DNA from 3 places in the Pseudomonas sp. NY15463 genome. Region 2 is predicted to be linked to each of the others. Evidence: predicted binding sites of a transcription regulator. Region 2 holds the regulator's gene; each other region holds the start of a gene.
What was found. The regulator FliA, encoded in region 2, starts transcription of late flagellar genes. The targets are predictions, from matches to a motif close to CTAAAGTTTNNNNNNNNNNNGCCGNTAA.

Region 1 (9,637 bases), 220 kb from region 2:
GGCCGTGGTCCCCAGTGCCGTGGCCGAGGTGTGGATCTGCGCAATGCCTTGGTGGGTGTGCTCGAAGGTTTCGTGCATACCCCCGAGGCGCCCGGAAATATCCGTCACCGCATGCTGGATCTCTTCACTGCTGGCCAGCGCACGGTCCATGGTCGCGCTGAGCTGCCCCATCTGCACGACCAAGGTATTGATCACGCCCAAAGTGCCATCGGAGTCTTGCGCAAGTTTGCGTGACTGTTCAGCGCTGCCCCCCATGCGCTGGGCAATCTGACCGATGCCTTCGGTCACGCCATGCAGCACCTGATTGGCCTCGGCCAACACCCCCTGGGTTTGCGCCGCTAGCTGGCGCACTTCATCAGCCACTACCGCAAAGCCGCGCCCTGCCTCACCAGCGCGCGCCGCCTCGATGGCCGCGTTGAGTGCCAGCAGGTTGGTCTGGTCGGAAATCCCCGCGACCATCTTCATGACCTGGCCAATCTGCTCTGCCTCGCCACTCAATCGCCCCAGATCACGTGCCAACTCGATACTCACCGAAGTGCTGGCATGCACATCGCTGATCAGGCTGCGCAACTGATCGTGGGTCCGGCTGAGCGCGCCAACGGCGCACTGCAAGTCACCACGTACCTCGCCCGCCAACCCGGAGGCTTGTTCCGCAGACAAGCGGATGGTCTGGCCATGTTGATTGATATCCGCCAACTGCCCGCCTGCCCGCTCAATGCGCTGGGTAGTGTCGTCGGCCAGTTGCAGGAACGTGTCGGCCAACTGCTGGTTGCTGTCGGCCATGCCGGAGGCGTTGCCAAGGGTCTGGCGCAGGTCCTGAAGCAGGCTGGCAAGGTGTCGCCCCATTTGCCCCATCTCATCCTCGGTGACCACAGTCACGGTGGTGGACAGGTCGCGCTGCTCGGAAATACGGCTCAGTTGCCCGGTGAGGTGATGAATGCCGAACACCAACATGCGGGCAGCCAGCCACGACAACAGCAAGCCCACGGCGAATGTAGCCGCCCCGATCAGCAGCAAGCTTTTCAGGCTGGCGCTGATGGCCTGCTCCAGTGATTCGAGGGTGACATCCACACCCACGACGTAACGCTGACCATCGGCACCGCGCAGCGGCACGAAGATCGAGCGAAAGGTGCCATAACTGTCGGTGTATTCGTCGAACTGCACCTGCGCGCTGCGGGCGGCTTCGAGCACGGCAGGGCTTGCGTCGGCATAATGCTCCAGGTGCTTGGAGTAGTTGCCTGAGGCGATGTCCTGGGCACTGGCACCATCAGCCAGGTAGCTGACCTGCCCATTACCATCGACCTGCATGACATACGCGTACTTGAGCTGAACGTCCCGCGCGTATTCGCCCAAGTTACGCAACTGCGCCTGGTACTCGCCGTCCTTCAGGCCGTCGGCGCGGGGCGCGCGCGCCAGGTAATCCTCCCCGAGCAAACGCGGTATCGCATAAGCGGCAGTGCTCAGGCGATTGTCGATCTGCTGGCGGATATCCTGTGCCTTGGCGTACTGAGCGTACGCGATGAACGACCCGATGCTGATCAGGTTGACCACGGTCAGGGCGAGCAGCAACTTGCTTTGCAAACGAAAACTGGAGAAGAACATGGGGCAGCAGTCCATTAGTGCCTGGCGGTCCAAGCTGAGGGGTTCCTAAGTTATCGAACGCGTCAGCAAAAACGTTAATGGCCTTTTAGTAGCAACTGCAATTACCCCACTGCTCACACGCCGGCAACTGCGCGACCGGCTGGCCGCCTCAGATTGCCGCAAGCCCTCAATCGACCAACTGCGCGTCCTTTAGCGCACCCAGCGCGGCCAGCCAACGCGGCTGCTGGCGGTAGTCTGTGCGCGCGAAGCCTTGCCCGCGCATCCGTGCGATGCGCGGCGAAGGCTTGACCCGCATGCGCTGCGCTGCGCTCAGGGCCAGTTCCGCCGCAGCCCGGTCGTTGCACACCAGGCCCATGTCACAACCGGCGCTAAGCGCCGCTTCGATGCGGCTGGCGGCATCGCCGACCACGTGCGCCCCGGCCATCGACAGGTCGTCACTGAAGATCACGCCATCAAAGCCCAGCTCGCCACGCAGGATCTCCTGCAACCAGCGACGCGAGAAGCCGGCAGGCTGGTTGTCGATCTGCGGATAGATGACATGCGCCGGCATTACTGCCGCCAGTTGACCGCTCAGGCGGGTGAACGGCACAAGGTCCGCCGCGCGCAGTTGCTCCAGGCTGCGCTCGTCCACCGGTATGGCGACATGCGAGTCGGCTTCGGCCCAGCCGTGCCCTGGGAAGTGCTTGCCGCAAGCCGCCATGCCGGCCGCATTCATGCCGCGGATGAACGCACCGGCCAGTTGCGTGGCGCGCTCAGGATGGCCTTCGAAGGCGCGGCTGCCGACCACGGCACTGCGCTGATGATCCAGGTCGAGTACGGGCGCGAAACTCAAGTCCAGGCCAACCGCGAGCACTTCGGTAGCCATCAGCCAACCGCACTGCTCGGCCAGGTATTCGGCATTCGGATTGTCGGCAATCGCGCGCATGGCCGGCAGGCGCACAAAACCCTGGCGCAAGCGCTGGACGCGCCCCCCTTCCTGGTCCACGGCCAGGATCAGGTCCGGGCGAATGGCACGGATCGCGGTGCACAGCTCGCGTACCTGGCGCGGGCTGTCGATGTTACGGGCGAAGATGATCAGGCCAGCCACTTCGGGCTGGCGCAGCAGATGGCGGTCCTCGGCAGTCAGCCATTGGCCGGCGATATCCACCATCAGGGAGCCTTGCAGGCTGGCGGTCATAGTGAATCCTTCATTGAATGTGCGAGAAAGCCCAGCGCGGGCAGGCAGCGTAGTCACCCCGTACCGGGCAATGCGCAGGTACGCGACCAAGCAGCCACCGCAGGTCGTCGTTGCGTACGGCGGACGCCGGCACGCACCTCATCCCTGGGTTAAGCCCAGAGAGGCATGGAGCGACGAAGGGGACGTGCAGGCAATCGAGGTCGGGCATGAGCGCTACTTTAGCGGATGCGCCCCACCCCGGACAGTGCTCAGGCCTTGGCGGTCGCGCTGCTCTTGCTGCGCGGACGCAACTGCGCGGCAGCCATGGCGACGTCGGTGACGCCACTGTCGGCGCGCATGCCAGCGGCCAGGAACGGCACCATAAGACGCATCACCTGCTCGATGGACGTGTTGATGCCAAAGTCGGTTTCAGCGATGGCGCGCAGGGCCTTGATGCCCGACATGCTAAAGGCGGCGGCACCCAGCATGAAGTGCACGCGCCAGAACAGCTCCAGCGGCGGAATGCGTGGAGCGGCCTCGTTGACCAGCATCATGTAGCGGCGGAACACCTTGCCGTACATATCTTCGAGGTAGCGGCGCAGGTGGCCCTGGCTCTGGCTGAAGGCCAGGCCCAACAGGCGCATGAAGATCGACAGGTCGTTGTTGCTGCGCGGCTGCACCGCCAGCGCCTGTTCGACCAGCATTTCCAGCAGTTCTTCAAGTGAAGCTTTCTGCTCGGGGCGCCCCTGGCGGCGCTCCAACTCGCGTTCGAGGCTGGCGCAGAATGGGCCCAGGAAGCGTGAGAACACCGCCTGGATCAGGGCCTTTTTCGAACCGAAGTGATAGTTCACCGCCGCCAGGTTGACCCCGGCCTTGCTGGTGATCAGCCGCAACGAGGTTTCCGCGAATCCGCGTTCCGCGAACAGCTGCTCCGCCGCATCGAGGATGCGTTCAACGGTTTCCGATTGGGCCATGACTACTCCGCCTGACAAACAGTTGTTTGAAACATACGTTTCAGCCCTGCGTCTGTCAAGGCTCCATGACCGGGCGGTCGACATTTAAAAGCCGCACGCGACAAGCTGCAAGCGGCAAGATGTGCGTCACTGCGAACCTCCACCGCGCTGCGTTTGCCCTCCCGATTTCGGGGGGCCGGACGCTTTTCTTGACGCATGTCGCTTGCAGCTTGTCAGCCACTGTATATAATCCCAGTCACTGTATAAAAAGACAGAGCCCTCGCCCATGCTGAAACTGACGCCACGCCAAGCCGAGATTCTGGCTTTCATCAAACGCTGCCTCGAAGAGAACGGTTTCCCGCCGACCCGCGCCGAAATCGCACAGGAACTGGGCTTCAAGTCGCCCAACGCAGCTGAAGAACATCTCAAGGCCCTGGCTCGCAAGGGCGCTATCGAGATGACCCCCGGCGCCTCGCGCGGCATCCGTATCCCGGGCCTTGAAGCCAAGGCCGACGACAGCGGCCTGCCGATCATCGGCCGGGTCGCAGCCGGTGCACCAATCCTCGCCGAACAGCACATTGAGGAATCCTGCAACATCAACCCCGCCTTCTTCCATCCGCGCGCCGACTACTTGCTGCGCGTGGACGGCATGAGCATGAAGGACATCGGCATCTTCGACGGCGACCTGCTCGCCGTGCACACCACCCGCGAAGCCCGCAATGGCCAAGTGGTGGTGGCCCGCATCGGCGATGAAGTGACCGTCAAGCGCTTCAAGCGCGAAGGCAACAAGGTCTGGCTGATCGCCGAAAACCCAGAATTCGCCCCCATCGAAGTCGACCTGAAGGAACAGGAACTGGTGATCGAGGGCTTGAGCGTCGGCGTTCTTCGCCGCTGAATCAGGAGGCGCCATGCAGCCGTTCATCCATGCTCCCCAGCAAACCCAGCTTCCGCTGTTCGAGGCCTTCCTCGCCCAGCCGGTGCTGCCTGGCCTCAAGGCCAAGGAAGCTACCCGCAAGAACACCCAGCCCGAACTGTTCAGCGAGCTTTCCCTACGGGGTGCCCCAGGGCATTGCCAGAGCTTGCTGGCGCCGATTCTGCGCGAACTGAGCGAGGAAGACGACAACCGTTGGCTGACGCTCATTGCCCCACCGGGCAGCCTTACGCAAGCCTGGCTGCGTGAGGCCGGCCTGAACCGTGAGCGTATCCTGCTGCTGCACCCTGGAGTCAACCAGAGTGCACTGCAACTGGCCTGTGAGGCACTTCGTCTGGGCCGCAGCCATACCGTGGTCAGTTGGCTGGGCAGCGTCAATCAAAGTACACGCCAGCAACTACAACGTGCGGCTGCCACCGGAAACGCACAAAGCCTGAACATCCGCCTCGGCTGATGTTCAGGCTTTGCCTGTCAAACCGCCTGATGCCCCTGGGCCGGCGCTTAGTGAAGGACTCGCGGCCCTTCTTCACGCTCGAAATCACCCTCGACTAGCTTACCTGCCATCTGCACGCCCACGCTGAGCATTGCCTTGGCCACTTCAACGTGCTGCCCTTGCAGGAACGCCTTGGCGTCCTCGGAGAAATCCAGGGTCACCAGTGACCCTTCATCCTCGGCACGGCGCAGCTCTATTCGGCCATCCGGCAACTCGACAATTTCTAGAAAGGACGTTGACATATAGGGCCTGCTTTTCACGAAAGGCCACTAGTGTACCAGCCATGAATGCTGTCAGCACTCACTCAACGCGTCACGGAATCGTCTCACCAAACCTTTCAGATTGTTCCGCCATTGCTCGAGCGATTCGCGTGACAGCTCTAGCGGCTCGACTTCATCAAGATTGACCGCCTGAATCAGTGGCTGGGTGACATCGGTCTTGGCCACTTTGCGGGCGACCGGTGGCAGGAATAAATCGTTATAAGCCTTGAGCAACTGCGCAAGCCAGGTTTCCGGCTGACGCGCAAGCTCGAGCATCTCGGCCATTTCCGGGATGGCAACGCTTTTGAGCACCTCATCGTTGAGCAGCAGTTCCGCGCGTGGCGCCGAGGCTTGCGGCAGGCGATAGAAGCCCCCGATCTCGTGGCACAGCCCCAGCAGTGCACCGTACAAGTGGAACAACGCCGACTCGCGCTCAGCCTGGATCAGGCCCTGTGCATTCATGGCGCCACTGGTGGTTGCCTTGGCCATGGACTCCAACGCAAGGCCTGCGAAGAACAGTTTCTGGTTGGTGCGGGTATACAGTTCCTGGGCCATGTCGAATGCCCTCCATTAGGCTACGAAGCGGATGGCTGCATCATAAATGATTGGGGCCGCTTTGCACCCGTTCGCGAACACGTCAGCGAACGGGCGCGCAGCGGCCCCGCACGATAGCGCCAATCAATCAGCGCTTGTCTTCAACCTTCCACTTACCACCGTCGTAGAACGCCTTCCAGCCCGTCGGCTTACCATCGACCTCAGACTGCACGTACTGCTCCTTGGTTTTGCGGCTATAGCGGATCACCGCTGGACGGCCCTCCGGGTCCTTCGGCGGCGCATCGCACAGGAAGTGGTACTTCGGATCGATCTCGTGCTTGTGCGGCAGAATTTCCAGCACCAGCGGTGCACGGGTCTCACGGTTTTTCGGGAACTGGCTGGCAGCCAGGAACAGCCCCGAGGCACCGTCACGCAGCACGTAGGTGTCATCGACCTTTTCGCACTTAAGCTCGGGCATGTCCACCTTGTCCATTTTCGGAGGGGCAGCTTCACCACTCTTGAGCAGCTTGCGGGTGTTCTTGCACGCAGGGTTGGTGCACCCGAAGAACTTACCGAAACGCCCTGTCTTGAGCTGCATCTCGCTACCGCACTTGTCGCACTCAAGGCTCGGCCCTTCGTAGCCTTTGATGCGGTAGCTGCCCTCTTCGATCTCGTAGCCGGCGCAATCTGGGTTGTTACCACAGATGTGCAGCTTGTGCTTCTCGTCCAGCAGGTAAGCGTCCATCGCAGTTGCGCAGATCGGGCAACGGTGTTTGCCGCGCAGCACCAGCGACTCGGATTCACCCTCGTCGTCCGCGGCAATCTCATCGCCCGGCACCAGATTCACGGTCGCTTTGCAGCGCTCTTTCGGTGGCAGGCTGTAACCCGAGCAACCCAGGAACACACCGGTGGAGGCGGTGCGGATCATCATCGGACGACCACACTCCTTGCACGCGATATTGGTCAGGGTCGGCTGGTTGGCGCGCATGCCGTTTTCGGCAGATTCGGCCGTCAGCAGTTTTTTGCTGAAGTCGCCGTAGAACTCGTCGAGCACGTTCTTCCAGTCACGCTCGCCCTGGGCGACGTCGTCGAGGTTCTCCTCCATGCCGGCGGTGAAGCCATAGTCCATGAGGTTGGCGAAGCTCTCCGACAGGCGCTCGGTGACGATGTCGCCCATTTTCTCGGAGTAGAATCTGCGGTTGTGCAGGGTGACGTAGCCGCGATCCTGGATAGTGGAAATAATCGCCGCATAGGTGGACGGACGGCCAATGCCACGCTTTTCCATCTCCTTGACCAGGCTCGCCTCGGTGAAACGTGCCGGCGGCTTGGTGAAGTGCTGGCTCGGATCGAGCTGGATCAGCTTGAGCACCTCGCCCTGGGCCATGTCCGGGAGCACGTCGTCCTCGCCCGGCTTGCTCTGCTGCGCCAGGACGCGGGTGTAACCGTCGAACTTGAGGATGCGGCCCTTGGCGCGCAGCTCGTAGTTACCGGCCACCACGGTAACGCTGGTGGACAGGTACTGTGCTGGCGGCATCTGGCAGGCCAGGAACTGGCGCCAGATCAGCTCGTACAGGCGCTCGGCATCACGTTCCATGCCGCTGAGCTTGGTCGGGTGCGTGTTGACGTCGGAGGGACGAATCGCCTCGTGCGCCTCCTGGGCCCCCTCTTTGCTGCCGTACACGATGGGCGCCGCAGGCAAGTACTGCTTGCCGAACTCCTTCTCGATGTAGCTGCGCGCCATTTCCACGGCATCTTGCGACAGGTTGGTCGAGTCAGTACGCATGTAGGTGATGTAGCCCGCTTCGTACAAGCGCTGAGCCATCATCATGGTCTTCTTCACACCGAAGCCCAGGCGGTTGCTCGCAGCCTGCTGCAGCGTCGAGGTGATGAACGGCGCCGACGGCTTGCTGCTGGTCGGCCGGTCCTCACGCTTGCTCACGCTGTAGCTGGACGACTTGAGCTGCTCCAGGGCCGCCATGGCCTGGGCCTGATTGAGCGGCTTGAATGCCTCGCCATTCTCGCGCGCCACTTCGAAACGCACCTTGGCGTTCTTGGCGGTGCCCAGGTCGGCGTGGACTTCCCAGTATTCTTCGGGGTTGAACGCACGGATCTCGCGCTCACGCTCGACCACCAGCTTCACCGCCACCGATTGCACACGGCCCGCCGACAGGCCACGGGCGATCTTGGCCCACAGCAGCGGCGAAACCATGTAGCCAACCACCCGGTCGAGGAAGCGACGCGCCTGCTGGGCGTTGACTCGGTCGATATCCAGCTCACCAGGCTGGGAAAACGCTTCCTGGATGGCTTTTTTGGTGATTTCGTTGAACACAACACGTTTGTAGCGGCTGTCGTCACCGCCGATGGCTTCGCGCAGGTGCCAGGCAATGGCTTCCCCTTCGCGGTCCAAGTCGGTTGCGAGATAGATGGTGTCGGCATCCTTGGCCAGGCGGCGCAGCTCATCGATCACCTTCTCCTTGCCGGGAAGGATCTCGTACTTGGCTTTCCAGCCTGCCTCAGGGTCGACACCCATGCGCGCCACCAGGGTGCGACGGGCCTTTTCCTTGGGCGTCAGGGCCGGAGCCTCGGCCGCGGTCTTGCCGCGCTTGGCCGCCGGTTCCTTGCCCGCGCTGGCCGAACCGCTGGTGGGAAGGTCTCGGATATGGCCGATACTCGACTTCACCACGTACTGGCTGCCCAAGTACTTGTTGATGGTCTTGGCCTTGGCCGGGGATTCCACAATGACCAGCGATTTGCCCATGGATCGGAGTATTCCTGAATCTGAAGATGAAAAACGCGTCAGGTGCCGGACGCGGCACCGCTATATATAGTGGCAACAGGGTGAGGTCAAGCGCGGTCGCTCAGTCGTGCGCCTTGTCATGCCGCTCAGACAAGCCTTCCTCGGCCTTGACCAAAGCAAAGCGTGGCACCTGCTCGCCGTCAACCTCGACAGACTCCTGGAACATCGACAACGGCCTAACCCAAAAGCTGTAATCACCATACAGGCATTGGTAGAAGACCATCCACTCTTCGCTCTCGGAATGCCGCGCGGCACTGAAGACACGGTACTCAGGCCCTTTGTAGTGCCGGTATACGCCTGGCTGTATCTGCATGTCGCTGACCCTCTTGAAACAAAACCTGTAAAAAACAAAAACCGGGGCACTGGGCCCCGGCTACTGCCTAGCAACGCGATCAGACGCGTTCGAAGACCGTGGTGATGCCTTGGCCCAGGCCGACGCACATGGTCGCCACGCCCAGCGTGCCGCCATTTTGCTTCATGACGTTGAGCAGAGTGCCGGAAATCCGTGCACCGGAGCAACCGAACGGGTGGCCCAAAGCGATAGCACCGCCGTGCAGGTTAACCTTCTCATCCATCTTGTCGAGCACTTTCAGATCTTTGAGCACCGGCAGGGCCTGCGCAGCGAAGGCTTCGTTAAGCTCGAAGAAGTCGATATCGGCAATGCTCAGACCCGCGCGCTTGAGGGCTTTCTGGGTCGATGGCACCGGGCCGTAGCCCATGATCGCCGGATCCACCCCCGCCACGGCCATGGAACGGATCACCGCCAAGGGCTGGATGCCCAGGTCCATGGCGCGCTGGCCGGACATGACAATCATGCACGAGGCGCCGTCGGTGATCTGCGACGAAGTACCGGCAGTCACGGTGCCACCTTTGGGGTTGAACGCAGGCTTGAGCGAGGCCAGGCCTTCCAG
Region 2 (9,637 bases):
GGTCAACGTGGCGGTGGTCAGCCAGTTCATGACCATGCTGGTGAGCGTGCTGTTCTTGCTGATGAACGGTCATTTGGTGGTGTTCGAGGTGTTAACCGAGAGCTTCACCACCTTGCCTATCGGCAATGCCTTGGTGGTCAATCATTTCTGGCAGATGGCTGGGCGCCTGAGCTGGGTGCTAGGGGCAGGGCTGCTGCTGATCCTGCCGGCGATCGCCGCGCTGCTGGTGGTGAACATCGCGTTCGGTGTGATGACCCGTGCGGCACCGCAGTTGAACATTTTCTCCATCGGTTTTCCGCTGACGTTGGTGCTGGGTATCGGCATCTTCTGGGTAGGCTTGGCCGATATCCTTTCCCACTACCAGGCGCTGGCCAGCGAAACGCTACAGTGGCTGCGTGAACTTGCACGGGCGCGCTGAGCATGGCAGAGAGCGAGAGCGGTCAGGACAAGACAGAAGAACCCACCGACAAGCGTAAGCGCGACGCGCGCGAAAAAGGTGAGATCGCCCGGTCCAAGGAACTCAACACTGTGGGCGTTACCTTGGCCGGAGCTGGTGGCTTGCTTGCGTTCGGCGGTTCCCTGGCCGAGTCGTTGATGAGCATGATGCGCATGAACTTCTCCCTCACTCGCGAGGTGATCGTGGATGAGCGCAGCATGGGCGCGTTCCTGCTGGCGTCGGGCAAGATGGCCATCTGGGCGACGCAGCCTGTGCTGATCCTGTTGTTTGTGGTGGCTTTCGTTGCGCCTATCGCGCTGGGTGGTTTCCTGTTCTCCGGCAGCTTGCTGCAACCGAAGTTCAGCCGCATGAACCCGCTGTCGGGGATCAAGCGTATGTTTTCGATGCATGCCTTGACCGAGTTACTCAAGGCGTTGGCGAAGTTCTTCGTGATCCTGATCGTGGCGCTGCTGGTGCTGTCCAGCGACCGTCAGGCGTTGCTGTCGATCGCCAACGAGCCGTTGGAGCAGGCGATCATCCATAGTGTGCAGGTGGTGGGCTGGAGTGCGCTGTGGATGTCGGCAGGGTTGTTGCTGATCGCGGCGGCGGATGTGCCGTTCCAGCTGTGGCAGACCCACAAGAAGCTGAAGATGACCAAGCAAGAGGTCAAGGATGAGTACAAGGACAGCGAGGGTAAGCCCGAGGTCAAGCAGCGTATCCGTCAACTGCAGCGCGAGGCCTCGCAGCGGCGCATGATGGCGGCGGTGCCTGAGGCTGATGTGATCATCACCAACCCGACGCACTATGCCGTGGCGTTGCAGTACGACCCGGAGAAGGGCGGGGTGGCGCCGCTGCTGTTGGCCAAGGGGACTGACTTCATTGCCTTGAAGATTCGCGAGATCGGGGTGGAGCATAAGGTGCAGATCCTTGAGTCGCCGGCGTTGGCGCGGGCTATCTACTATTCCACCGAGCTTGAGCAGGAGATTCCGGCGGGGCTTTACCTGGCGGTGGCGCAGGTGTTGGCTTATGTGTTTCAGATTCGGCAGTATCGGGCTGGGCGTGGGAAGGCGCCTGAGCCTTTGAAGAAGGATTTGCCGATTCCTGATGATTTGCGGCGTGATGAGTGATTGGTTTGTTTGGTTTGTTTGGTTTGTTTGGTTTGTTTGGTTTGTTTGTTGGTTTTGATGGCGGTATGCGCATTCATTATTGATGTTGACTTTGAGTCACCTTTCCGCCCTTACGGCGGGTAACTTTTTGAAGGATCAAAAAGTCACCAAAAAATCCTCGCTCCATTCATTCGGCCCCTGCGCTTCGCTCCGGGGTTCCCTCGCTACGGTGACTTGCGGGCCCGCGCGGCCTCCGACTTGCTACGCAAGTCTACATCTCGCGCCTTCGGCTGCGCCGAAGGGTGCTGCGCACCTTGGGCCCTCCAGTCACCTCCGCTCGGCCTACTGAAGTCGCGAAGTTAGGGGTGGCGCCTGTACTTGCGCAGCTAACCGCTAGTTACAGTTGTGGGAACTCTGGATTACAGGACTGCGCCAAGCCTGAATCCAGCGCTGCACCTGTAGGAGCGGCCTTGTGCCGCGAACACCGGCGTAGTCGGTGCCATCCATCGCGTTGCCTGCTTCGCGGGACAAGCCCGCTCCTACAGGATTGTGCAAAGCCTGAATTGCTCAAAACTTCAGACCTTGCACTTTGAGCAGGCTTGCTGGAGTGCCTTACCACTGCGAAATACATCCATCACTTCAAACAAATAATTCTGCTGCTCTTGCTTCTAAGCGCGCAATAGCCCAGGCGCCGCCAATTGCGACTTCAGGAGGCCGAGTGTAGGCGTCTGTAGGGCCAGGTGCGCAGCACCCTTCGGCGTAGCCGAAGGCGCGAGATGTAGACTTGCGCAGCAAGTCGTAGGCCGCGCGGGCCCGAAAGGCGCCGGAGCGAGGGAACCCCTGCGCTCAGCGCAGGGGCCGGATGATGGAGCGAGCGGTTTTTGCCTACTTTTGCCCAAGAGCAAAAGTAGGTCGCCGTAAAGGCGAAAAGGTGACTAAAAGTCGACATCGTCGATGAATGCCCATACATCTGCCAAAACCAACACGCTGTTCATCGACCCCGCCCCGTCCACCCCAAAAAACCCCAGGTCAAAAAAGTTGGAAAGCTTCTTGCACAGCCAGCGCCAAGCGCCACACAGGCGTCAAAGTTTTTGCTTGAAGAGGACTCGCGGTGGATCGCACTCAGTTAATCAGCAACGCCCGTAACAACCTGGCCGGTCTCGGCCGGGGCAACCTCGGCGTGCCGTTGCTGTTGCTGGTGATGTTGGCAATGATGATGTTGCCGATACCGCCGTTCCTGCTCGACGTGTTCTTCACCTTCAACATCGCCCTGTCGATCGTTGTCCTGCTGGTCTGCGTGTACGCCCTGCGCCCGCTGGACTTCGCCGCGTTCCCCACCATCCTGCTGGTGGCAACCCTGCTGCGTCTGGCCCTGAACGTCGCCTCCACCCGCGTCGTAATGCTCCATGGTCAGGAAGGCCACGGCGCCGCCGGTAAAGTGATCCAGGCCTTCGGTGAAGTGGTGATCGGCGGCAACTATGTCGTCGGTGCGGTGGTGTTCGCGATCCTCATGATCATCAACTTCGTGGTCGTCACCAAAGGCGCGGGGCGCATCTCCGAGGTCAGTGCACGCTTTACCCTCGACGCCATGCCCGGCAAGCAGATGGCCATCGACGCCGACCTCAATGCCGGCCTTATCGATCAAGCCCAGGCCAAGGCCCGCCGCGCCGAAGTCGCCCAGGAAGCCGAGTTCTACGGCTCCATGGACGGTGCCAGCAAGTTCGTGCGGGGTGATGCCATCGCCGGCCTGTTGATCCTCTTCATCAACCTGATCGGCGGCATGCTCATCGGCATGCTGCAGCACGGCATGACGTTCAGCGACGCTGGCAAGGTCTACGCCCTGCTGACCATTGGTGACGGTTTGGTGGCGCAATTGCCATCACTGCTGTTGTCCACGGCGGCGGCGATCATGGTGACCCGCGCTTCGGGCTCCGAAGACATGGGCAAGCTGATCAACCGGCAGATGTTCGATTCACCCAAGGCGCTGGCTGTATCGGCAGCGTTGATGGTGATCATGGGGCTGGTGCCCGGCATGCCGCATATTGCCTTCATCAGCCTTGGCGTATTGGCCGGTGGTGGCGCCTACCTGGTCTGGAAGAAGCAGCAGAAGGCCAAGGTCGCAGCCCTACAAGAAGCGCAACGCCAGCAGGACTTATTGCCCTCGCCGCAGCGCGCCATGGAGACCAAGGAGCTGGGCTGGGACGATGTCACCCCGATCGACATGATCGGCCTCGAGGTCGGCTACCGGCTGATCCCCTTGGTAGACCGTAACCAGGGCGGCCAACTGCTCGCGCGGATCAAGGGCGTGCGCAAGAAGCTGTCCCAGGATCTGGGCTTCCTCATGCCCACTGTGCACATTCGCGACAACCTCGATCTGCAGCCCAGCGCCTATCGCCTGACGCTAATGGGGGTGATCCTGGCCGAGGCCGAGATCTATCCAGATCGGGAGCTGGCAATCAACCCAGGTCAGGTGTTCGGTACGCTCAATGGCATCGCAGCGCGAGACCCAGCGTTTGGCCTGGAGGCCGTGTGGATCGACATCGCCCAGCGCGCCCAGGCGCAGTCGTTGGGTTACACCGTGGTAGATGCCAGCACCGTGGTCGCCACCCACCTCAACCAGATATTGCAAAAGCACTGTCACGAGCTGATCGGTCACGAAGAAGTCCAGCAACTATTGCAGGTGCTGGCCAAGGCTTCGCCAAAGCTCGCCGAAGAGCTGGTGCCAGGCGTCATTTCCTTGTCGGGGCTGCTGAAGGTTCTGCAGGCATTGCTCAGCGAGCAAGTGCCCGTGCGTGACATCCGCAGTATTGCCGAAGCCATCGCCAACAATGCCAGCAAGAGTCAAGATACCGCCGCGCTCGTGGCAGCAGTGCGTGTCGGATTGTGTCGCGCCATCGTGCAAAGCATTGTCGGCATTGAGTCCGAGCTACCTGTCATTACGCTTGAGCCAAGGTTGGAACAAATCTTGCTCAATAGTCTGCAAAGGGCCGGGCAGGGTCAGGAAGATGGTGTTCTTCTTGAGCCAAGCATGGCCGAAAAGCTTCAGCGTTCGCTGATCGAGGCAGCCCAGCGTCAGGAAATGCAGGGCCAGCCCGCCATCTTGCTGGTGGCCGGGCCGATTCGCGCGATGCTGTCACGTTTCGGTCGCCTGGCTGTACCGAATTTGCATGTTTTGGCGTATCAGGAAATACCTGACAACAAGCAAGTCACCATCGTTGCCACCGTGGGCCCAAATGGCTGAGGTAGTGGGTTATGCAAGTTAAGCGTTTTTTCGCCGCTGATATGCGTCAGGCCATGAAGCTGGTCCGTGATGAGCTGGGCTCCGATGCCGCCATCATCGGTAACCGGCGCATCGCTGGCGGTGTCGAGCTGACGGCCGCGCTGGACTACAAGCTGTCTGCCCTGGCCCCGCGCGTGCCCAACGCCGAGCTGGAGGATGAGCTGCGCAAGACCCAGTCGCGCATCGTCACCGCCCAGGCCGAAATCGAAAATCGCAGCGAGGCGCTCGAGGGCAACCGCCAGTTATTCGCCGGGCTGTCGCTGACGGCTTCGGAGCCCTTGGTGGAGCCACACGTCGAGGCGCCGGCAGCGGTCGCGCCGACTGCGCCTGCGCCAGTCGATCCACGCTTGTTCGATGCCATGCGCTCTGAGTTGTCTGGCCTGCGCGAGTTGCTCGAAGTACAGCTCGGCTCGCTGGCCTGGAGCCAGCTACAAGGCAGCAAGCCGCAGCAGGCCAACCTGTGGCGTCGTCTGCAGCGCCTGGGCCTGTCGGGTGGGCTGGCCCGCGAGTTGCTCGAACTCACGGCTGAAATCGACGAGCCACGCCAGGCCTGGCGTATGGTCCTGGCGCACCTGGCGCGCATGATCGAGGTGCCTGAGATCGAGCCGATCGAAGAAGGTGGCGTCATCGCCATGGTCGGTCCGGCCGGCATGGGCAAGACCACCACCCTGGCCAAGCTCGCCGCGCGTTACGTGCTCAAGTACGGCGCGAACAACCTGGCGCTGGTGAGCATGGACAGCTTCCGTATCGGTGCGCAAGAGCAGCTCAAGACCTTGGGTCGAATCCTCAATGTGCCGGTGACCTACGTTGATCCGGGCGAGTCCCTGGCACAGGCGCTCGAGCCGCTGCTGCGCAAGCGCGTGGTGCTGATCGACACCGCTGGCTTGCAGGCCAGTGACCCAGCACTGCGCATGCAGCTCGAAACCCTGGCCGGGCGTGGTATCGCTTCGAAGAATTACTTGGTGCTGGCCACTACCAGTCAAAAACAGGTGCTCACCGCCGCTTACCATAGCTACAAGCGCTGCGGCCTGGCCGGGTGCATCCTGACCAAACTTGATGAGACGGCTTGTCTTGGCGAAGTGCTGAGCCTGGCCATTAGTCACGAACTGCCCGTTGCCTATCTCACCGATGGGCCGCGCATTCCTGACGACCTGCAACTCCCTCGCAAGCACCAACTGGTCAGTCGTGCAGTGAGCGTGCAGATGCAGGACGAGCCCAGCGAGGAGGCCATGGCTGACATGTTCGCTGATCTCTACCAGAACCCTGGCAAACGGGCGGGTTGAGGGTGAATACTGTGCAAAGTACCTACATCCTGGGGTCGAGCGTAAAGCCCCTCATGTGGCTTGGGTCCAAGCGAGACAAGGTAAACAACAGACATGGGTAGCATGCATCCCGTACAGGTGATCGCCGTGACTGGCGGCAAAGGTGGCGTCGGCAAGACCAACGTTTCAGTGAACCTGTCCCTGGCGTTGGCCGAGCTGGGGCGCAGGGTCATGCTGCTCGACGCCGACCTGGGCCTGGCTAACGTCGACGTGCTGCTCGGACTCACCCCCAAGCGTACCCTGGCTGACGTCATCGAAGGACGTTGTGAGCTGCGTGATGTGCTCTTGCAAGGGCCGGGCGGGGTGCGCATCGTGCCGGCTGCCTCTGGCACGCAAAGCATGGTGCACCTGGCGCCGGCGCAGCACGCGGGGTTGATCCAGGCGTTCAGCGAGATCGGCGACAATCTCGACGTGCTGGTCATCGACACCGCTGCAGGTATTGGTGACTCGGTAGTCAGTTTCGTGCGTGCGGCGCAGGAAGTGTTGTTGGTAGTGTGCGATGAACCCACTTCGATCACCGACGCCTATGCGTTGATCAAGCTGCTCAACCGCGACTACGGCATGAACCGTTTCCGCGTGCTGGCCAACATGGCCCAGAGCCCCCAGGAAGGGCGCAACCTGTTCGCCAAATTGACCAAGGTCACGGACCGTTTCCTGGACGTCGCCCTACAATACGTCGGTGCCGTGCCTTACGACGAATGCGTTCGCAAGGCGGTACAGAAGCAGCGGGCGGTCTACGAGGCCTTCCCTCGGTCCAAGTGTGCGCTGGCCTTCAAGGCCATCGCGCAGAAGGTCGATAGCTGGCCGCTGCCTGCCAACCCGCGTGGACATCTTGAATTCTTCGTCGAGCGTCTAGTGCAACCGACCAGTGCGGGGCCAGTTCTATGAATGCGAGCGGTTTCAAGATGTACAGCAAGGCTGCCAAGGATGCGCAGTACGAGCTGGTGGAGCGCTACGCGCCGCTGGTCAAGCGTATCGCTTACCACCTGCTGGCGCGTTTGCCGGCCAACGTGCAGGTCGAGGATCTGATCCAGGCAGGCATGATTGGCCTGCTGGAAGTCGCCAATAAATACGATGCCAGCAAAGGTGCCAGTTTCGAGACCTATGCCGGTATTCGTATCCGTGGCGCGATGCTCGACGAGGTGCGCAAGGGGGATTGGGCACCGCGTTCGGTACACCGCAACACGCGCATGGTCAGCGACGCGATTCGCTGTGTCGAGGCAAGAACAGGCCGCGACGCTAAAGATCACGAGGTTGCTGCCGAACTCCAATTGAGTCTCGACGATTACTACGGGATTCTGAACGACACCTTGGGCAGCCGCCTATTCAGTTTCGACGATCTTTTGCAGGACGGCGAACACGAAGGGTTGCACGAGGACGGAGCGAGTGGGCAGTTGGAGCCGTTGCGCGATCTGGAGGACGAACGTTTCCAGTCAGCGCTGGCCGATGCGATCGCCAACCTGCCGGAGCGTGAACGCCTGGTCCTGGCGCTGTACTACGACGAAGAGCTGAACCTCAAGGAAATCGGTGAGGTCCTGGGGGTCAGCGAGTCGCGGGTCAGCCAGCTGCATAGCCAGTGTGCCGCGCGCTTGCGCAGCCGCCTGGGGGAATGGCGGGCGCGTTGAACGCAGGTTCGATGCAGTCGTTTTTTGTGGTGCCGAATTGATTGAGCGCGCGCTCGGCGCCGAGCGCGTTTAAGACTGCTTGGAGGTCTAATTGAACAAAGAAATGAAAATCCTCATCGTTGACGACTTTTCGACGATGCGGCGGATCATCAAGAACCTGTTGCGTGACCTGGGCTTCACCAACACCGACGAGGCCGATGATGGCGTCACGGCTCTGCCGATGCTCGAGGCCGGTCACTATGACTTCCTGGTGACCGACTGGAACATGCCTGGCATGTCCGGCATCGACCTGCTGCGCAAGGTCCGCGCTCACGAGCGCCTCAAGGGTATGCCAGTGCTGATGGTGACCGCCGAGGCCAAGCGCGACCAGATCATCGAAGCGGCCCAGGCTGGCGTCAATGGCTATGTGGTCAAGCCTTTTACCGCCCAGGTGCTCAAAGAAAAGATCGAAAAGATCTTCGAACGCGTCAACGGCTGAGTCACGTCAGGGGGCGCCATGGAGTCAACCAACAACTCTCTGGGTGAGTTCGAATCAACCCTGAAAAAGCATGCCCAGGAACTGGTCGAGAGCCTTGAGCGCGGCCGGTTCGGCGAGGCGGTACAGCTGATACACCAGCTGAACCAGACCCGCGACCGTGGGCTGTATCAGGAGGTCGGCAAGCTCACCCGTGAACTGCACAGTGCAATCGTCAGCTTCCAGATCGACCCGGCCATGCCGCAGGCCGAGGAAGTCTCGCAGATAACCGATGCCACCGAGCGCCTCTCCTACGTGGTGCGCCTTACCGAAGGCGCAGCCAACCGCACCATGGACTTGGTGGAGGAGAGCACGCCGGTGCTCAACGACTTGTCTGCCGAGGCGCAGGCACTGTCGGTCGACTGGCAGCGATTCATGCGTCGCGAAGTGGCTGCGCCGGAATTCCGTGAGCTGGTCAAGCGCGTCGACAGTTTCCTGGCGCAGAGCGCGGAAGGTAACCGTAAGGTTGCCGGCCACCTCAACGACATTCTGCTTGCGCAGGATTATCAGGATCTCACCGGCCAGGTGATCAAGCGAGTGACCTCGCTGGTCACCGAAGTCGAAAGCAATCTGCTCAAGCTCGTGCTGATGGCGAGTCAAGTCGATCGGTTTGCCGGTATCGAACATGACCACCAGCAGCTTCGCGCTGAAAAAGATGAAGAAAAACATCCGACTCGGGGTGAAGGTCCGCAGATTCATGCCGATAAGCGTGAAGACGTGGTGTCCGGTCAGGACGACGTCGACGATCTGCTGTCCAGCCTGGGTTTTTAAGGAGCACGTTTAATGAGCTTCGGCGCCGATGAAGAAATCCTCCAGGATTTCCTGGTAGAAGCCGGCGAAATCCTCGAGCAACTGTCCGAGCAACTGGTCGAGCTGGAAAGCCGGCCTGATGATGCGGACCTGCTCAATGCGATTTTCCGCGGTTTCCACACTGTAAAAGGGGGCGCCGGCTTCCTTCAGCTGCATGAGCTGGTGGAGTGCTGTCACATCGCCGAGAACGTGTTCGACATCCTGCGTAAAGGTGAGCGCCGGGTCGATGCGGAATTGATGGATGTGGTGCTTGAGGCACTCGACACGGTCAACAGCATGTTCAGCCAGGTACGCGAGCGTACCGATGTCACGCCGGCGACGCCGGAGCTGCTGGCAGCGCTGTCGCGCCTGGCCGAGCCGGGTGGCGCTGAGGCACCGGCTGAAGTGCTCGAAACGCCACCTGTGGTCGAGGCCGCGGCCGAGCCCGATGGCGAACCGGACATTACCGACACCGAGTTCGAGCAGTTGCTCGATTCGCTCGATGCGGTCAAGGCCGAGGCTGCCGTGCACGAGCAATTGCAGGGCGAAGCGCTCAGCGGCGGCG
Region 3 (9,637 bases), on a different contig from region 2:
CTGGGCGACCCAGGATTCACCAAGGTTCCGGTTGACCAACTGGTGGCCAAGGACTACCTGGCCAAGCGTGCCGCCCAGGTGAACCCGAAAGCGATCTCCGAGACCGACAAGGTCAAGCCGGGCCTCGAACCGCACCAGACCACGCACTTCTCCATCGTCGACAAGCAGGGCAATGCGGTGAGCAACACCTACACCCTCAACCTCGACTACGGCAGCGGTGTCGTGGTCAAGGGCGCGGGCTTCCTGCTCAACGACGAAATGGACGACTTCAGCTCCAAGCCTGGCACGGCCAACGTATTCGGGGTGGTGGGCGGGGATGCCAACGCCATCGAGCCTGGCAAGCGCATGCTTTCGTCCATGAGCCCGAGCTTGGTCACCCGTGACGGACACGTGGTACTGGTGCTGGGCACTCCGGGCGGCTCGCGGATCTTCACTTCGATCTTCCAGGTGATGAACAACCTGTACGATTTCGGCATGCCGCTGCAAAAAGCCGTGGCTGCGCAGCGGGTGCACCACCAGCTGCTGCCCAAGGACACCATTTACTTCGACAGCTATGCGCCGCTCAAAGGGCCCGTGGCGGATGAACTGAAGAAGATGGGCTATGTGCTGGAGGATCAGGGCTGGGAGATGGGCGATATCCAGGCAATCCGTGTGACCGGACAGACGCTTGAGACAGCGTCTGACCCGCGGGGCAGGGGGGTTGGGATGGTCGTCAAGTAAGTCGTTGCCTGCTTGGGAGGGCTTTGCCCTCCCAATCGCGGCACAAGGCCGCCCGGCGTTGACTCAGCGGCCTTGCGCCGCGAACGGGGCGCGCAGCGGCCCCAGGATCTGAACCTCATGCACGATTGCCGGGAGGGCTGCGACCTCCTTTCGCGGCACGAGGCCGCTCCTACAGGAGCGGGCCCTGACGCTTGGGGTCAGACGCGGAACTGGCTGACCAGGTTCTGCAAATGCCCGCCCAGGCGCGCCAGCTCGACGCTGGAGGCGGCGGTTTCGTCGCTGGCGGCGGCGGTTTGCTCGGACACATCACGCACGTTCAGGATGCTGCGGCTGATTTCCTCGGCCACGGCGCTCTGCTGTTCGGCCGCGGCGGCAATCTGCTGGTTCATCGACTGGATGTTGGACACCGTGCGGGTGATGTTCTCGAGCGAGCTTCCAGCCTTGCGCGCCAGCTCCACGCTGCTGTCGGTCAGGCTACGACTACCGCTCATCACGTCGGCGACCTGCTGGGTGCCTTGTTGCAGGCTGGCGATCAGGCCTTCGATCTCTTCGGTGGACTGCTGGGTGCGCTGGGCCAGGCCACGCACTTCGTCGGCGACCACCGCAAAACCGCGCCCGGCCTCACCGGCACGCGCGGCCTCGATCGCAGCGTTCAGGGCCAGCAGGTTGGTCTGCTCGGCCACCGACTTGATCACGTCCATCACGCTGCCGATCTTCTGGCTTTCCTGCTGCAGCAGGTTCATCGCGTCGGTGGAGCGGTTGACCTCGTTGGCCAGGCGCTCGATCTGGCTGATCGCCTCGCCGACTACCTTGTCACCGCTGCGCGCCTCGCCATCGGCGTGGGTCGCGGCCGTCGCGGCCTGTTCGGCGTTACGCGCCACTTCCTGCACGGTGGCGGCCATTTCGTGCATGGCCGTGGCCACCTGGTCGGTCTCGACCTTCTGGCTGTTGGCGCCGGCACTGGTTTGCTCGGTCACCGCCGACAGCTCCTCGGCGGCACTGGCAATCTGGGTGACGCCGTCACGGATACCGGTGATCAGTTCGCGCAGGGTCGTGCCCATGCGGCTGATGCCTTGTTGCAGTACGCCCAGTTCGTCGCGACGGGTAACGCGCAAGGTGTGGGTCAGGTCGCCACCGGCGATGCGCTCCACGGCGTCCAGGGTTTCGCGCAAGGGGCGGGTGATCTGACGGGTGATCAGCACGGCGGCGAGTACACCGACCAACAGCGCCAGCAAAGTGGCGATGATCTGCATGTTGCGCGCCTGTGCGCTTTCGATGTCACGGCGCTCGATCTGGATGGCGTAAAGCGCGTCACTGGTCTTGACGATATTGGCGCCTTGCACGGTCATTTCGGCGCGGGCAGTGGCGATGGCGACCACGGCATCGCGGAACTGACGCACGGCGTCGCGGTAGGCCTGCACCGACTGCTCGAACTGCTGTACGCGGGCAGCGTCGTCGGGCAGCTCGCGCTTGAGCGTCTGCACCTCACCGAGCGCCGCATCCAGCTGGCGCAGCGCCGCCTGTTCGTTGGCCGCAGAGGTTTCGGCGATGTAGCCGCGTACGTCGATGCGCACTTGCAGCAGTTGCTGGCGCGCTTTGCTGATCAATTGGTACTGGGCCAAGCGCACGCTGTCGGTTTCGCTGCGGGCCATCACGTCCTGGCTCAGGGCGTCCATGGCCGCATCAGAGCGTGCCGCCGATGCGTTCATGGCGTCGCGGGCGGCATTGGAGGTCTTGTAGCCGGCACGCATCTTGTTCAGCGATACCTTGTAATCGCTGACAGTCTGCCCCAGGTCACGCAGCAGCTTGACGTTCTCGGGGCTCTTGAAGGTGTTGACCAGGTAGTCCTGTTGCTTGCTGAACGCGTCCAGCTTGGTCTGCGTATTGGCCGCCGCTGCGTCGTCGCCGTCGGCGATCATGTATTGCAGGCGGGCCACGCGCAGTTCGGTCAGGTACTTGTTGAGCTGGCCGATGTCGCCCATCCAGTTGCTGCGGTTGATAAGGCTGCCCAGGCTGTTCCAGCCGGTCAGGGCCAACAGGCCTGTGAGTACCAGCACCAGGCCGAAGCCCAGGCCGAGTTTGAGGTTGACGCTGATATTGGCGAACCAGCTGTTCATGCACGCTCTCCCGAATTTGATTTCGTTGACTTGATCTCAAATCGCGGGCGTTGTTCTTGTGCCTGGCCCTGCTGATTCGTGCAGCTGTTATCGGCACTGGCGCATGAAAGCTGAAACGCTTTTTCAGCAGATTTGTAAGCGCGCGATACGAGCCTGTCTAGGGCGCGCAAAGCGCCCTACAGGGCTACAGGCTGCGGCTTGAGAACGTATCGCATTGCTTCACATTGCCGCTGCCGAATCCGGCCTTGAACCAGTGCACTCGCTGCTGCGAGGTGCCGTGGGTGAACGAATCGGGAACCACCCGCCCCTGGCTCTGCTGTTGTAGGCGATCATCACCGATGGCGTTGGCCGCGTTCAGTGCTTCTTCTACGTCGCCCGGCTCCAGCCAGTTCAGGCGCTTCTGCGCGTGGTAGGCCCACACCCCGGCCAGGCAGTCGGCCTGCAACTCCTGGCGCACCAGCAGGCCATTGTCGCCCTCCATGCGCTGGCCGCTGCGCCGCGCCGCGTCGACCTTGGCCGACACGCCGAGCAAGGTTTGCACGTGATGGCCGATTTCGTGGGCGATCACATACGCCTGGGCGAAGTCGCCAGCGGCGGCGAAGCGGGTTTCCATTTCGCTGAAGAAAGTCATGTCCAGGTACACCCGCTGGTCGGCTGGGCAGTAGAACGGTCCGACCGCTGAAGAGGCCAAGCCGCACGCCGAGTTCACCTGACCGCTAAACAGCACCAGCTTGGGCTCCTGGTACTGCTTGCCGGCTTGCGCGAACAAGGCATTCCAGGTGTCCTCGGTGTCGCCGAGGATCGAGGCGACGAACTCGGCTTGCTCGTCGTTGGCCGGCGGTGCCTTGCTGCCGGCACCGCTTGGCACGCTTTGCTGCTGCTCCATCTGCCCGACCAGTTGGCCAAGAATCTGCAGCGGGTCCTGCCCGGTGAGCCAGCCGATGCCGACGATCAGCACAATGGCGCCCAGCCCCAGGCCCTTGCCACCGCCGAAACGCATGCCGCCGCCCCCTTCGCCACGGGCGTCGACCACGTTGTCGCTGCGTCGGCCTTTTCGCCATTCCATGAGATGCTCTCCGATTTTTTGAAACATCAAGACAAAAGATTAGATCAGCGTGGTGGTAGTACCACCGGTTTTGGCTTAACCAAACGGTTAAGCCTATGACCGTCAATTTCAATATTCATCCCGGGTGACCTATCGGAAACTGCAAGTCCGCCTGCCACGACCAGGCGATTCGATAATTCCAAGAGAGGAAACCGGCATGCCCGCTCAGGACAACAGCCGCTTCGTGATCCGTGATCGCAATTGGCACCCCAAGGCCTTCACGCCTGACTACAAGACATCCATCGCCCGTTCCCCGCGCCAGGCGCTGGTGAGCATCCCGCAGTCGATCAGCGAAACCACCGGTCCGGACTTTTCGCACCTGCGCTTCGGCGAGCACGATCATGACCTGCTGCTGAACTTCAACAACGGCGGCTTGCCCATCGGCGAGCGCATCATCGTTGCCGGGCGCGTCGTGGATCAATATGGAAAGCCCGTCCCCAATACGTTGGTGGAGATGTGGCAGGCCAATGCTGGTGGCCGCTACCGCCACAAGAACGACCGCTACCTTGCACCGCTCGATCCGAACTTCGGCGGGGTCGGTCGCTGCCTGACCGACCGTGACGGCTACTACAGCTTCCGCACCATCAAGCCGGGCCCCTACCCATGGCGCAACGGCCCCAACGACTGGCGCCCGGCGCATATCCACTTCTCGATCAGCGGTCCGTCGATCGCCACCAAGCTGATCACCCAGTTGTACTTCGAGGGTGATCCTCTGATTCCGATGTGCCCGATCGTCAAGTCGATTGCCAACCCCGACGCCGTCGAGCGGCTGATCGCCAAGCTCGACATGAGCCACGCCAACCCCATGGATTGCCTGGCCTATCGCTTCGATATCGTGCTGCGTGGTCAGCGCCAAACCCACTTCGAGAATCGCTGAGGAGCCCCGTCATGCCTATCGAACTGCTGCCGGAAACCCCTTCTCAGACTGCCGGTCCCTACGTCCACATCGGTTTGGCCCTGGAGGCTGCCGGCAATCCAACCCGAGACCAGGAAATCTGGAGCCGCCTGGCCAAGCCGGGCGCCCCGGGCGAGCACATCCTGCTGATCGGCCACGTGTACGACGGCAACGGCCATCTGGTCCGTGACTCGTTCCTGGAAGTCTGGCAGGCCGACGGCAATGGCCAGTATCAGGATGCCTACGCTGCGGAAAACCTGTTCAACAGCTTCGGTCGTACCGCCACCACTTTCGATGCTGGCGAGTGGACGCTGCATACCGTGAAACCGGGGGTGGTGAACAACGCCGCAGGTGTGCCGATGGCGCCGCACATCAACATCAGCTTGTTTGCCCGGGGGATCAACATTCACCTGCACACCCGGCTGTACTTCGATGACGAGGCGCAGGCCAACGCCAAGTGCCCGGTGCTCAACCTGATCGAGCAGCCGCAACGTCGCGAAACCCTGATCGCCAAGCGTTGCGAGGTCGATGGGCAGACGGCCTATCGCTTCGATATCCGTATTCAGGGGGAAGGGGAGACGGTGTTCTTCGACTTCTGATCGCGCTCGCATGCAATCGCGGGGCAAGTCGCAAGGTCGACTTGCCCCGCGGTCGTTTCAGCGCCGAACCAGCAGTACGCCGCTTTCCATGTGGTGGGTATAGGGGAACTGGTCGAACAGCGCGCAGCGCTCGATGCGGTGGGTGTCCTGCAACTGGGCGATGTTCTGCGCCAGGGTCTCGGGATTGCACGAGATGTACAGGATGCGCTCGAAGCGGCGGGTCAGCTCGCAGGTGTCCGGGTCCATGCCAGCGCGCGGTGGATCGACGAACACGGTACCGAAGTCGTAGCTTTTCAGGTCGATGCCTTCCAGGCGACGGAACGGGCGGACCTCGTTCAGGGCCTGGGTCAGCTCTTCGGCAGACAGGCGTACCAGGCGTACGTTGCCAACGCCGTTTTCGTCGAGGTTGTGCAGGGCGGCGTTGACCGAGGTCTTGCTGATCTCGGTGGCCAGTACCTGGCGCGCGCGAGTGGCTAGCGGCAGGGTGAAGTTGCCGTTGCCGCAGTACAGCTCCAGCAGGTCGTCTTCTCGCTGGCCCATGGCTTCGAAAGCCCAGCCGAGCATCTTCTGGTTGACCGCGCCGTTGGGCTGGGTAAAGGCGCCTTCAGGCTGGCGGTAACTGAAAGTGCGTCCAGCGATGTCGAGCTGCTCCACGGCATAGTCGCGGCCGATCACCACGCGCTTGCCTTTGGAACGACCAATCACGCTCACGCCGAGTTCGCTCGCCAACTGCTGCGCGGCGGCTTCCCAGATCTCGTCCAGCGGGCGGTGGTAGCACAGGGTTAGCATGGCATCGCCCGCGAGGGTGGTCAGGAATTCCACCTGGAACAAGCGGTTGCTCAATGCCTCGTCGGCCTGCCAGGCGGCCTTGAGGCGCGGCATCAGTGCGTTGATACGCTCGCTGGCAATCGGGAAGTCGTCAATCAGGATCGCCTTGTGCTTCTCGCCTGGGGCGAACATCGCGTAGTGGCGCTGGCCGTCCTCGCGCCACAGGCGAAACTCCGCGCGCAGGCGGTAGTGCGCGCGCGGTGAGTCGAATACCGCAGGCTCCGGGGCACCAAACGGCGCCAGCAGCTCGCGCAGGCGGGCGACCTTGGCCGCCAGTTGCGCATCGTATTGGGAGGGGTCGAATACGGCACTCATGCGTTGAACCAGCCCAGCTTGATGACGAATAGAATGGACAGGATCACCAGCGCCGGGTTCAGCTCGTGGCGACGGCCGCTCAGCAGCTTGATGGCGGTCCAGGCGATGAAGCCGAAGGCGATGCCATTGGCGATCGAGTAGGTCAGCGGCATGGCCAAGGCGGTCACCACCACCGGTGCGGCTTCGGTGACGTCATCCCAGTTGATTTCGGCCAGGCCCGAGGCCATCAGCACGGCGACGAACAACAGCGCCGGGGCGGTGGCGAAGGCTGGCACGCTGCCGGCCAGCGGAGCGAAGAACAGTGCCAGCAGGAACAGCACGGCCACCACGATGGCGGTCAGGCCTGTGCGGCCCCCGGCGCTCACGCCTGCGGCCGACTCGATGTAGCTGGTGGTGGTAGAGGTGCCCAGCAGCGAGCCGGCCATGGCGGCAGTGCTGTCGGCGATCAGGGCGCGGCCCATCTTCGGCATGTGACCGTCCTTGCCCATCAGGCCAGCGCGTTTGGCAACGCCGATCAGGGTGCCGGAGTTGTCGAACAGGTCGACGAACAGGAAGGCGAAGATCACGCTGATCAGGCCGACATCCAACGCGCCCTTGATGTCCAGCTGCAGGAAGGTCGGGGCCAGCGATGGCGGCATCGACACCACGCCGCCGAACGGTGTGACGCCCAAGGCGATCGAGGCGATGGTCACGGCGAGGATGCCGATCAGTACCGCGCCGCGTACTTTCAGCGACTCCAGCGCGACGATGATGAAGAAGCCCAGGGTGGCGAGGATCGGTGCGGGCTGCTTGAGGTCGCCCAAGCCCACCAGCGTCGCTGGGTTATCGACGACGATGCCCGCGTTGTGCAGGGCGATTAGCGCCAGGAACAGGCCGATACCAGCGGCGATGGCAGAGCGCAGCGGCAGTGGGATGCTGTTCACGATCCACTCGCGGATACGGAAGATCGACAGCAGGAAGAACAACACCGCCGAGAGGAACACTGCCCCCAGTGCTACCTGCCAGGTGTGGCCCATGTGCAGGACCACGGTATAGGTGAAGAAGGCGTTCAAGCCCATGCCCGGCGCCAGGGCGATCGGGTAGTTGGCGATCAGGCCCATGGTCACCGAGCCGATGGCCGCGGCAAGGCACGTGGCGACGAAGATCGCGCCCTTGTCCATGCCGGTCTCGCCGAGAATGCTCGGGTTGACGAACAGGATGTAGGCCATGGCCAGGAAGGTGGTGACGCCCGCCAGAATCTCGGTACGCACGTTGGTGTTGTGTGCTTTTAGTTGAAACAGCCTTTCCAGCATGCCTGCTCCCGGGGCGCCGTCGCGCCGTGAATGTATCGACCCCATCAGCAAAGCACAGGGTCGGAAAAAAGCCGCGCATCATACCAGCATGGGGTGCGGGGGCCTATGGCCGCTGGGAGAGGGTTTTTTGTAGCCTGTACCGGCCTCTTCGCAGGTATTGCTCCGGGCAAGAGGCGGCGTGTTCCCTGTGGTAGCGGGCTTGCCGGCGTGCAGGGCCACCGCGAAGAGGTCGATGCAGGCAACCGCTCAACCGTTGTGCAAGCGGTCGCGGTGGGTCAGCGTCGGGAACAGCTTCATCCAGACGCCGGTCACCACCAGTGTACCCACGCCGCCCAGCACCACTGCCGGAACCGTACCGAACCAGTGCGCGGTCACTCCCGACTCGAATTCGCCCAGTTGGTTCGACGCGCCGATGAACAGCCCGTTGACCGCACTGACCCGTCCACGCATGTCATCGGGCGTCTCCAACTGCACGAAGGCGCCGCGGATCACCATGCTGATCATGTCTGCCGCGCCCAGTACCACGAGTACCGCGAGGGAGAACCAGAACGAGGTGGACAGGCCGAAGGCGATGGTCGCCACGCCGAACACCCCTACCGCCGTGAACATCTTCAGCCCCACCTTGCGCTCCACCGGGAAACGCGCCAGCCACAGCGACATCAGCAAGGCCCCCACGGCAGGCGCCGAGCGCAGCAGGCCCAGGCCCCAGGCGCCGGTGAGCAGGATGTCCTTGGCGAACACCGGCAACAGCGCCGTGGCGCCGCCCAGCAGCACGGCGAACAGGTCCAGCGAGATGGCCCCAAGAATGTCCGGGCGGCTGCGGATGAAGCGAATGCCGGCCAGCAACGAGTCGAGGCTGGCGCGGCCGCGCTGGGCTTGCTGCTGGCGCGAATCGAGGCTGAGCATCAGCAGGCAGGCAGACGCATACAGCAGCACCGTGGGCGCGTAGACCCAGATGCTGCCGAATGCATACAAGAACCCCCCCACCGCAGGGGCGACGATGGTCGCCGACTGGGTGGCCGACGCCGACGCTGCTACGGCGCGCGGGAACAGTGTCGCCGGCACGACGTTGGGCAGCAGCGCCTGGGTGGCTGGCATCTCGAACGAGCGGGTGGCACCGAGCAGGAAGGCCAGTACGAAGATCAACTCGCGGCTGACCTGGTCGGTCAGGCTGCCCAGGGCCAGCGCCAGGGCGATCAATGCCTGTAGCGTCTGGCACAGCGCGGCGACCTTGCGCCGGTCGTAGCGGTCCGCGACATGCCCGGTGTGCAGCATGAACAGTACACGTGGAGCGAACTCCACCAGACCCACCAGGCCCAGGTCGAGCACGTTGCCGGTGAGTTGGTAAAGGTGCCAGCCGATGGCCACGGTGAGCATCTGGAAGCCGCTAGCGGTGAATACACGGGCCAGCCAGAAGGCCATGAAGGGACGATGATGGCGCAGCAGTTGCGGGGCGGTGTCAGACATCGGCGAGCCTACGGCCTCGGAAACAGAGGGGCTTGAAGGGTATCACCTGTTTGTAACAAATGGTTGCTGTTAGCTGCTTCAGGCATGTTTTTCATGTGCCCGTAAAGCGGGTGAGGCAACCGGTCACGCGACATTCAGCCACGCAGCTCAGGGCTGGATTCAGGACTATGCTTCCTAACGTTGGTTGATCTGGATCAATACTTCCAGATGCAACGAATTGGCCATCTGGCCGTAATCCCTGCGATCGAATAGAACAACTCCAACGTGCCGTAATCGACATCCGTGGGGGCAGTGGGCAT

Region 1: the regulator FliA is predicted to act here: its motif matches at 1,653-1,680, upstream of ACNFIC_RS18355 (methyl-accepting chemotaxis protein).
Region 3: the regulator FliA is predicted to act here: its motif matches at 2,925-2,952, upstream of ACNFIC_RS07700 (methyl-accepting chemotaxis protein).

Annotation. Positions count from the first base shown of each region.
Region 1 covers NZ_JBLUQD010000007.1:94,760-104,396, forward strand. Annotated here, with positions in the region: gene ACNFIC_RS18355 (methyl-accepting chemotaxis protein) at 1-1,602, opposite strand, end outside; gene nagZ (beta-N-acetylhexosaminidase) at 1,769-2,767, opposite strand; gene ACNFIC_RS18365 (TetR/AcrR family transcriptional regulator) at 3,028-3,732, opposite strand; gene lexA (transcriptional repressor LexA) at 3,998-4,606, shown strand; gene sulA (SOS-induced cell division inhibitor SulA) at 4,620-5,096, shown strand; gene ACNFIC_RS18380 (hypothetical protein) at 5,144-5,377, opposite strand; gene ACNFIC_RS18385 (DUF6586 family protein) at 5,429-5,950, opposite strand; gene topA (type I DNA topoisomerase) at 6,078-8,687, opposite strand; gene ACNFIC_RS18395 (DUF1653 domain-containing protein) at 8,788-9,039, opposite strand; gene fadA (acetyl-CoA C-acyltransferase FadA) at 9,119-9,637, opposite strand, start outside.
Region 2 covers NZ_JBLUQD010000007.1:315,872-325,508, reverse strand. Annotated here, with positions in the region: gene fliR (flagellar biosynthetic protein FliR) at 1-418, shown strand, start outside; gene flhB (flagellar biosynthesis protein FlhB) at 421-1,563, shown strand; gene flhA (flagellar biosynthesis protein FlhA) at 2,654-4,783, shown strand; gene flhF (flagellar biosynthesis protein FlhF) at 4,795-6,105, shown strand; gene fleN (flagellar synthesis regulator FleN) at 6,199-7,032, shown strand; gene fliA (RNA polymerase sigma factor FliA) at 7,029-7,769, shown strand; gene ACNFIC_RS19335 (chemotaxis response regulator CheY) at 7,873-8,247, shown strand; gene ACNFIC_RS19330 (protein phosphatase CheZ) at 8,266-9,054, shown strand; gene ACNFIC_RS19325 (chemotaxis protein CheA) at 9,067-9,637, shown strand, end outside.
Region 3 covers NZ_JBLUQD010000002.1:760,562-770,198, reverse strand. Annotated here, with positions in the region: gene ggt (gamma-glutamyltransferase) at 1-720, shown strand, start outside; gene ACNFIC_RS07700 (methyl-accepting chemotaxis protein) at 918-2,702, opposite strand; gene ACNFIC_RS07695 (neutral zinc metallopeptidase) at 3,022-3,903, opposite strand; gene pcaH (protocatechuate 3,4-dioxygenase subunit beta) at 4,100-4,819, shown strand; gene pcaG (protocatechuate 3,4-dioxygenase subunit alpha) at 4,831-5,436, shown strand; gene trmA (tRNA (uridine(54)-C5)-methyltransferase TrmA) at 5,494-6,579, opposite strand; gene ACNFIC_RS07675 (NCS2 family permease) at 6,576-7,871, opposite strand; gene ACNFIC_RS07670 (MFS transporter) at 8,118-9,338, opposite strand.